Linked DNA regions of Spirulina major PCC 6313. Each later gene encodes a partner of the first gene's protein in a complex. Links are inferred from orthologs where the notes say so. Each region holds a gene or a part of one and is shown on either strand. Other genes may lie near its edges.

Region 1 (4,889 bases):
CGATCGCTGCTTACCCAATTCCCTTAAACCCGCTGTGACGCGCTGGCGTGGCGCGATCGCTGAAGATCAACTCGATGCTTCCTACCAACTCATGGCAGACGATCAAGAGCGTGAAATAGAGACTTTCGCATGGGCTGAGGCATTGATCGGGGACAGTGAAACGTGAACCATGGTCGAGGCATTTCGGCTCATTCGTGCGACTAGTCATTGGCGTAGCGTAATCGTTGATATACCGTCGCCAAACCCGTCGCATCGCCCACATTTCCCGGAAACAACACCACCGGCAACTTCGGAAATTGCGGATGTTCCGCGCTAGTCGTCACCATGGAGCAACCGGGGAGAATCTGACCCAATAAGCGAGCCGATCGCAACCCCAGACCCACACTCAGCACATCATTCGACGTAATCCCCCCCTTGCTGATTAAAAAGCGCAATTCCGGCGGCAACCCCTGCACAATATCCATCAACAAGCCCGAAACCGCCTTACCAAAGTCGAGGCGCTGCTGAATGCTGTCAAACTGCAATTCCTCACGACTGGTATAGATTACAGGCGTTAGATTTTGCGTAAATGCTGTGGCAACTTGGGCTAATGCCTCCTGTTTTAAAGTTGCGCTTTGGGTGAAATCTTCTCGCATCCGGGCCACATCCACTTCAATCGGTGCCACGCCGTCAGCTTTGAGTAATTCCATCAATTGCTCGGTGGTTTTTTTGACGTGGGAGCCGACGATCACCGCGCCAGGTTTTTCGGTGCGGCCGTAGGTAGCCATGGATTCGGCGGCGATCGGTTGGGGGCCGAGTTTGGCGAGGGACGTGAGGAGACTGGCGGCACTGCGGAAGAGAAAGCGTTTGCCCTCGGCGGCGGCGTTGAGGAGTTCGGTGGCAAAGCGGTCAAAATCGGCTTGGGTTTCGCCATCCACGGCACAGCAGACATTCCCGGTGAGATTCATTAAACGATCTTGGCAGTGCGATCGCACTGCCTCCAGGTCAAACCGCTCCACCTGATCCGCCGCAATCCGTCCCCCGGTTTTTTCCGCCACATAGTCTGGCAAAAATGCGGTGCTATAGCCAAACACCGAATCCTTGGCGAATTCCGTCTCATGTACCGGGGTTTCCACGCCATTGATCAGCAAGTAATGGGTGCTGTTGCGGGTAATCCGTCCCCCTTCAAAAAATGCCGGGGTGAGGAAATGGGCATCAAAGGGGCCTAGTTCATCAGCGATCGCATCGGTTTCCACGGGGTAATGACCGCGCAGGGTGGAATCGGAGCGGCTCACCACTAAAAATTCAGTGACCCCTTCTGCATCGAGGGCAAGGCGGAGATTGTGGCAAACCTCGCGGGTAATGCGGGTGGCTTCATCGGGAGCGAGGGCGCGGGTATTGGTGAGCACGAAAAAAATCGGAGCGGCATCAGCCAACCCCAAGCGCAACGTATCCACATCCCACTGCATCAACAGCAGGCAACTGTGAACCGTTTGGGAGCCGGTGGGATCATCGTCAAGGACAATAATTTTGGGGCGGTTGGCAGCTTGGGCAGACATAGCGATCGCTTCTGAGGAGGGTTAATGTTACTGGTTAGCCTAGCGCGGGATGGGGCATTACTCACGGAAAATATTAATTTTTCGTTAAATTATGAAAAGACTGTTGGGAAATGGGTAAGTGATCATCGTTTGGTTAGCGTTGGCAAGTAGTGCTGCTTGGTTACTGAGTAGCTTAATCGGGGGCGGCAGTCCCCTGATTTTGATTCCCGTGATTAGCGCGTTGTTGGGCCCGGTGGTTGTGCCGCCGGTTTTGACGACGGGAATGTTGTTCGGCAATGGGCAACGGGTCTGGATTTATTGGCGGCAGATTGAATGGCGGGTGGTGGTATGGTGTTTGCCGGGGGCAACGGTGGGGGCGGTGTTGGGAGCGTTTGTCCTGAGCCGGACTCGGATTGAATGGCTGAGTTTGCTGTTGGCAATCTTTTTGTTGCTGTCGGTGCTGGGCTTGTTGCGCGATCGCCCCGACTCCAACTCATCCACCCTACCCCGGAACAAAATGGCCGCCTGGATGTTTCTGCCCCTGGGATTTTTCTACGCCTTCTTTTCCGGGCTGATCGGTTCTACGGGCCCGATTTTGCACCCCTTCTATCTCGGCTACGGCCTCAACAAGGAGGAAATGCTCGCCACGAAATCCCTCAATGTGCTGGGGGTGCATCTGGTGAAATTATTGGCCTATGGTCTGTTTGGGATTTTAAGTTGGCAGACCTTTGGCTATGGGCTAGTGATCGGAGTTGCCGCGTTGCCGGGAAATTATTTAGGGCAATGGGTACTGACGAAAATCAGTGATCAACAATTCCGGCGGTTGGTGGTGATTTTTATCGGTGCGAGTGGGCTGTTTCTGTTTTGGCAACAGCGGCAATTTTTGGGGTTTGGGTTTTAATCGCGGTCTGTGCCGCAGTTCGGCGTAGTTTTCCCTAGGGGCGTGACACACTTTAATTAATGGGTGGGTTACGGCGGATTGCTGAATTTCAGATATAGCAAGCGTTTAAGCCGCCTAACTCACCCTACAATCAAGCCTGACTTTAGTTGTGTCGTGACACTTGTTTTATGCGCGGGATTCAGGGGGAATATTGTGCGATCAGTTGGCTCACCTTGGTTTTGATTTCATCCCGAACCCGTCGAAAGGTGTCTAAGGGTTGACCATCGGGGTCATCGAGTTGCCAATCGGCGAAGAGGGGCCGTAAGACCCATGCTTCGGGCAAATCGACCCCACAACCACAGAGGGAAATCACCCCATCGTAGTTTTCGGGATTAAACGCTGTGAGCGGATCGGAGGTTTGATCGCGGATGTCGATCCCCAATTCGGCCATGACGGCGATCGCAGTGGGGTGAACTCGACTGGCCTCTAAGCCGGAGGATGTGACCTGAAGAATGCCAGCACCGAGGGTTTTCGCGAATCCTTCGGCCATTTGTGACCGGCAGGAGTTGCGCTTGCAGACGAACATGATGGTTTTCATCGTTTGTTTTTGGGTTGGGTTGAGAATAACGGAGGCGAAATTTCATGCCTTGCGCAGGTAACGGGAGTTGAGCCAGATCTTTCTGTCCCCCAAAGTGAACCTAGCGATCCGGTAGGGCCGTGACACAACGGGGATCGCAGAGGGTGGCTTTTTCGGGTTCACGGGGAAACCAGAAGGCCGTTTTTTTGCAAAATTCCACCAAAAGCAGCATCACCGGCACTTCAATTAAGACCCCGACGACGGTGGCTAGGGCAGCTCCGGAGTTGAGACCGAAGAGCATCACGGCGGTGGCGATCGCTACTTCAAAATGATTACTCGCCCCAATCAACGCCGCCGGAGCCGCATCCTCGTAGGACAGCTTCAACACCCACGCCGCCACATAGGTCAAACCAAAAATGATCGTTGTTTGCAACAACAGCGGCACAGCAATGAGGAGAATATGCAGCGGATGTTGAATGATTAAATCGCCTTTGAGGGCAAAGAGGAGAACCAGCGTGATCAACAGGGCGAGGGTGGAAATCGGCCCCAGTTTTTTCAGGAAAACCTGATCAAACCAAGGGCGGCCCCGATGACGGAGAATCCAGACGCGGCTTGCCATGCCTGCCGCGAGGGGTAAACCTACATAGATCAATACCGAAAAGACAATGGTTTGCCACGGCACGCTTAAATCATTCACCGCGAGCAACCATTTTCCCAAGGGCGCGTAGAGAAAAAGCATCGCCAAGGAGTTCACCGCCACCATCACTAGGGTGTGGCCTTGGTTGCTGTAGGAGAGGTAGCCCCACATCAAGACCATGGCGGTACAGGGGGCAATGCCGAGGAGGACCGCGCCGGCGATGTAGGAACTGGCGAGGGGGGTTTCTGTACCGCGAATCAGTTCGGTGGTGGTGAGGAGGGGGCGGAAGAGATTGCCGAGGAAGAACTGGGCGAAGAGCACCATGGTGAAGGGCTTGACGAGCCAGTTGATCACGAGGGTGAGGGCGACGGGTTTTGGGGTTTTGGCGGCTTTGACGGCTTGGGAAAAGTCGATTTTGACCATGATCGGGTACATCATGGCAAAGAGACAGAGGGCGATGGGAATCGAGACGTGATAAAGACTGAGCGCGTCGAGGGCGATCGCAACGCCAGGCAACAACCGCCCCAAGAGAATGCCCGCCCCAATACAGAGAAACACCCAAAGCGTCAGGTATTTTTCAAAGCGGTTGAGTTTGCCCCCGGCTTGGATGGCGGTAGGGTTGAGGCTGGGTTGAGGATTCATCACGCTCACATCAAAAAAAGTTGATGGATATAGCGTAACAGAAATACATCAAAAAAAGTTGATGAACTATGAATCACAATAGCGAGCGGGTTTCGGCGCGGTGGTGGGGCGAAATTGGGCGATCGCGGTTTCGAGTTGCGCGATCGCCTCACCATCGAGGCGGTAATAAACCCAACGGCCTTGGGAGCGAGATTGAATGAGACCCGCCTCTTTGAGGATTTTGAGATGGAAGGAGAGTTTTGACTGGGCAACGGCGAGGCGATCGCACAAGTCGCACACACATTGCTCTTCATCGCGCAGGATGGCCAGCACCTCCAACCGCAACCCATCGGACAGGGCATGAAAGCGATCGCGCAAGGTCGCTAAGGTTTGGGGATCAGTGGTGTTGAGCGTCATGGGGGGTTAACCTATTCTGTTACAAATCTTGAAGGGATGTGTCACAATAGCGACGTTGTGATCCTGTTTCATGACCCACTGTTGCGGTCTGTTCTGTTTCGCAACAGATATGAGGAAGCGATCGCAACTCTGCCCCCCCATTCAGCACCTGTGCGGAATAGTCACCCTTACTACCGTAGCTTGATTTATCCCTCACCACTGAGACTAGAGCCATGATAGACACGATCGTCACTGCTGCTA
Region 2 (4,747 bases), 2.2 Mb from region 1 along the record:
GTCAGGCGGCGGGTGATCTTGCAGAGCAGGAGTAAGCAGACATGGCGATCGCAACGCAGATTAATCCAGAGTTTTATCGGGTCTTTTCCCCGGCGCAAGTGCGGGAAATCATCGCACATTTAAAGCGCGATCGCGCCATTCCCTTTAAATTTTTCTATCAGGGCAAACTGGTCGAAGCCTGGGAAGCGTTAAATGTGCAACAAGACCAAGCCCCGATCAGCAGTGCCAAAACTGACGAGGCATTTTTAAAACGGGTTTGCATCCATCTCTTTCAAACGGAAACAGGATGCGATCGCTGGAACCTAATCGACATCGGCGCGGGCAATCCTCAACTGGTGCGGAAATTGGTGGGGACATTTCTCGAAAATCATTGCCTCAACACCTACGTGGCCCTGGACATTAGCCCCGATCTCCTCACCCTTTCAGAAACCACCCTCACCACTTGGTTCCCAACCTTGCCTTGGCGCGGTCAACAGTGGGATTTTGAACGCGACCCGATGCCGGAAGCGATCGCTTCCTATCGCCAGACTCCCCAAGCAGCTTCAAATCTTTACCTCTATCTCGGCGGCACGTTCTGCAATGTGGGCGATCGCATCGCCGTCCTCAAAAATATCGCCGCCGGGATGGAGCCGGGCGAATGGCTCTGCATCAGCTTTAGTGTTGATTTTCGCGATGCGGGCCCCCGTGAATTTGACCCTACCCACCACATATCCCACCAAGCCAGCCAATTCATCCTCAACAGCTTCGGCATTCACCCAGACCACGCTGAAATTGTCGGCTATTTTGACCCCGATTGGAGCGGCTACAAAACTGACATTCGCCTCCAGGCTGATTATCAACTTCGGGTTGATTATCCAGACGGAGAACAGGACGCGATCGCCTTCCAGGCCGGCGACGCGATCAACATCTATCGCTTCTTTTCCTATGGGATCGAACCCGACACCAGCGCCCCTCAGATCCTCGCCGACTTCCAAACCGCCGGCCTCGAAATCCTCTCCTACCGCATCGAAGCCCTCCTCTCCCGCGCCATGATCGTCTGTTGTCGAACCGGGGCGGGTTAATGGTTAACGCTGCGCCCGCTGATATAGCGATCGCGTCCCTGTTGTTTGGTGCTGTGAGCGAAAGACTCAGGATTCGCCCCTTGTTTGAGATATACCTTAAGCGGTGGGTTACGGTGGATTGCTAAATTGCGGTGATAGCGGGGGTTTAAGCCGTCTAATCCACCCTACGATCGCGCCTCATTTTGGCTGGGCCATGGCATTGGTGTGAGACCCAAGAGCCAGGGTGCGATCGCGCTTTACTTGCGTTCTGGGTGGTCACTTTCGGGTAAAAAAGCGCCCAATTGATTGATTTTGCTGATCATTTGGATCAGGCGGGCCGCGTCCTTTTGGTTGAATTCAAACTGTAAGCGGGGTAAATGGAGTGTGCCGTCATCCTGTTCTGCGGGGAGTGCGGTGCATTTTTCGATCGTGCCCTGCACTAAAATGTCGCTAAACTCACGGTTGAGAAATGCGATCGCATCGTCGGCTAGTTCACTATTCAAGCGCATCACAAACTTGTGATCCACATAGCGGCTCGAATGATAAACCCGATAAAAGCGGTTAATCACCCCACAGGCGAGATCCAGATCATCGGTAATTGTGTAGATGCTGGGGTCATCGGGGCTGATTAAGCCTTCCCGCAGCAGGTGTTCGCGGATATGGTCGTCGAGGGAATTCCAATAGTCGCTACCCGGTTCATTGATCAACACCACTGGGGCGGGGCCATATTTCCCCGTTTGCAAGAGGGTCAAACTCTCAAAGGCTTCGTCTAACGTGCCAAATCCACCGGGAAATAAAGCGATCGCATCACTTTCCCGCAGGAAAAACAGCTTCCGCGTGAAGAAATATTTAAAGCTCATCAGCTTGTCATCCCCAGCAATGTACGCATTCGCCCCTTGCTCAAAGGGAAGCTGAATATTTAAACCAAAAGACTGCTCACGGCCTGCGCCTTCATTGCCCGCCGCCATGATGCCATCCCCCGCGCCGGTAATCACCATAAACCCCTGTTGGGTCATGCGGTGGGCAAAATCCACAGCCATCTTATAAATGGGTTGATCCGCCGGGGTACGGGCCGAGCCGAAAATACTCACTTTGCGAATGTGGCGATGGGGATAGAAGACCTGGAAACCACCTTCAAGGTCTTCCATCGCAGCGGTGAGAATTTTCCAATCGAGGCGATCCACCTGTTCCTCAGTGAGCCGGAGGATCACATTCAGAGCACGTTTAACATATTTTTGATGCTGGAGCTTGTCCCAGCGATCGAGCAGTGTAGTGAGAGCATGGCTCAGATCGTCGGGGGCTGCGTCTGGAGTAACCATAGGAGCGAGGAGGGAGTAAGGTGATCTATTTTACCGGAATTCCGGACGGGAATTGAAAGATCGCCGCTGCTCCGCGACTCTGAGGTGTTACGCCCTAAACCAAACCCCTCTGGGTTGAAAGAGGGGTTTGGCTCAGGGGTGCGATCGCTTGCAAGTCTGAACAGCAATGTTTAAAGATATTTTTCGAGGGTACTGGCTAGAGTCGTTTTCGGAACCGCCCCAACCACCATATCAACACGCTGACCTTCTTTGAAGATCATCAACGTGGGAATACTCCGAATCCCATATTGACTTGCCACAGCAGGGTTCTCATCGGTATTGAGTTTGACCACTTTTACTTTGCCATCATATTGTTGAGCAATTTCGTCAACGACGGGAGCAACCATTCGGCAGGGCCCACACCAAGGTGCCCAAAAGTCAACAAGGACGGGAATGTCGCAATCTAATACAACGGCTTTAAATTCTTGATCTGTAACTGGTTCGGTCATTGGGTTGGGATTCCTTTACCGGTCTATCATTATACTGGGTAATTCTAACATAGTAAAAGCACCCATTCCTCCATATCTTAGGGAACTGATTTGAACGTTAACACGATTGTGTTTCTTAAGACTTGGAGCGTTGCGTTTGCCGGGTTAAGCAACCCTAGGGCATTCGGCGGTGGGGATTGAGGGGTGGCGGAGAGAACGGAGCATGGCACGAAAAAACCGCCCAATCGCTTGGGCGGGAAAGTGGTGTGAGGAGTGAACGGAAACTTTCGTCTCCGCACAATTCCATTGTAAGGTACTGCTTTAGTTTTGCCAGGTTTCGTTGATTAGATTGGGGGCGAAACGCTCAGGAGGACGCGATTGAGTTCGGGAATCTGTCTCTTATTTTTTCATGCGTTGTAGAGTGGCGTAGGGGTCAGGTTCAACTGATTCTTATTCTTTAGTCAATCTGTCTCAGTTATGCGATCGCAAACTTAACCACAAAGAGAACCGCCAACACCCACATCGCAACTTTGGTTTCTTGGAATTTGCCTTGCATGGCTTTGATGACCGGATAGGTAATCAACCCCACCGCCAGACCTTCAGCGATGGAATAGCTCAACGGCATAATCAAAATGGTTAAAAATGAGGGGATCGACTCCGCCGGATCATCCCAACGAATATAGCGCAAACTGCCCGCCATTAAGACCCCCACAATCACCAACGCCGGAGCCGTGGCAAATCCCGGAATCGCCGCCAAGAGGGGAATAAACAAAATCGACAGGGCAAACAAAACCGCACTGCTCACCGCCGTTAAGCCGCTGCGCCCGCCTTCGGCGACACCGGACGCGGATTCGATGTAGCTGGTGACAGTGGATGTGCCCAGGAGTGCGCCAGCGGTGGTGCCGATGGCATCGGCCATGAAGGCTTTATTCACGTTGGGAAATTCGCCCTCGTCATTAATGTAGCCGGCTTTGATGCCCAACCCGGTCAGGGTTCCCACGGTATCGAACAAGTCCACAAACAGGAAGACAAAAATCACCGAGACGAGTTGCCCAATGTTGATGCTGCCGAGTTGACCGATCCCGACAAAGGCCTGACCGATCAGGTCAACGGGAAGTTGGGGCAGGGCGACGAGGCCTTCCGGGGGGGAGGCAATGCCAAGAATCCAGCCTAAAATTGCGGTGGCGAGGATGCCCCAGAGCAGAGCACCTTTGACCCGACGCGCTACGAAGGCGGCGGTGATGAAGATACCCGCGATCGCCATTAAGGTATTGGGATTACTCAGATCGCCGAGGGTGGTGATCGTGGCTTCGTAGGGGACGATTAGCCCCGCGCCGCCCACTTCAGTGCTGCCAGAAAGGGCGATGTAGGCGATGAATAGACCGATCCCGGCGGCAGTGGCGTGTTTGATGCATTCGGGAATGACGTTGACGATCTGGGCGCGAACATCCGTGAGGGTGAGCACGATGAAGATGATGCCTTCGATGAACACCGCTGCGAGGGCAACGCGCCAATCAACCCCCAGCCCAATCACGACGGAGAAGGCAAAGTAGGCGTTTAAGCCCATGCCGGGGGCGAGGGCGAAGGGAAAGTTGCCGTAGAGACCCATGATCAGGGTGGCGATCGCGGCGGATAGGGCCGTTGCGATCGCAATTTCACCAAACAGATCCCCGGATTCTTCGAGGAAAATCGCGTTGGAGAGAATCACCGGGTTGACGACCAAGATATAGGCCATGGTGAAGAAGGTTGTGATCCCGGCCATCACTTCAGTGCGGACATCGGTTTGCAGTTCCGCGAGATGAAAAAATTTGCTTAACCCACGTTCCGGTTCCGGCGTGGGGGGTTGAGGGTGCGAGACGGAATCAGGAGTCATACGGCACAGAATCACCAAAATTTACAGGGGCAATTGTAAAGGGTTTGA

What was found. The genes of interacting proteins can lie anywhere in the genome.
Region 2: the proteins of arsC (region 1) and trxA are in contact, whole or in part, in an NMR structure (PDB 2IPA), measured with the Bacillus subtilis proteins. The link is inferred for Spirulina major PCC 6313 from one-to-one orthologs.

The regions. Positions count from the first base shown.
Region 1 is NZ_KV878783.1:3,532,429-3,537,317, forward strand. Bases 1,297-4,193 are described here. They hold arsC (arsenate reductase, glutathione/glutaredoxin type), read right to left. Parts: upstream 2,996-4,193; coding sequence 2,597-2,995; downstream 1,297-2,596. Other genes in these bases: SPI6313_RS15555 (four-carbon acid sugar kinase family protein), read right to left, coding at 1,297-1,538; SPI6313_RS15560 (sulfite exporter TauE/SafE family protein), read left to right, coding at 1,657-2,418; arsB (ACR3 family arsenite efflux transporter), read right to left, coding at 3,096-4,193. In the rest of the region: 7,8-didemethyl-8-hydroxy-5-deazariboflavin synthase subunit CofG, read left to right, coding at 1-166; more of SPI6313_RS15555, read right to left, coding at 201-1,296; more of arsB, read right to left, coding at 4,194-4,253; SPI6313_RS15575 (ArsR/SmtB family transcription factor), read right to left, coding at 4,320-4,649; SPI6313_RS15580 (manganese efflux pump), read left to right, coding at 4,862-4,889. UniProt on the Bacillus subtilis protein: Catalyzes the reduction of arsenate [As(V)] to arsenite [As(III)]. In vitro, can dephosphorylate para-nitrophenyl phosphate (pNPP).
Region 2 is NZ_KV878783.1:1,351,937-1,356,683, forward strand. What follows is about bases 1,189-3,943. They hold trxA (thioredoxin), read right to left. Parts: upstream 2,848-3,943; coding sequence 2,530-2,847; downstream 1,189-2,529. Other genes in these bases: SPI6313_RS05790 (LOG family protein), read right to left, coding at 1,298-2,359; SPI6313_RS05800 (NCS2 family permease), read right to left, coding at 3,302-3,943. Outside these bases: SPI6313_RS05780 (inositol monophosphatase family protein), read left to right, coding at 1-35; SPI6313_RS05785 (L-histidine N(alpha)-methyltransferase), read left to right, coding at 42-1,061; more of SPI6313_RS05800, read right to left, coding at 3,944-4,699. UniProt on the Bacillus subtilis protein: Participates in various redox reactions through the reversible oxidation of its active center dithiol to a disulfide and catalyzes dithiol-disulfide exchange reactions.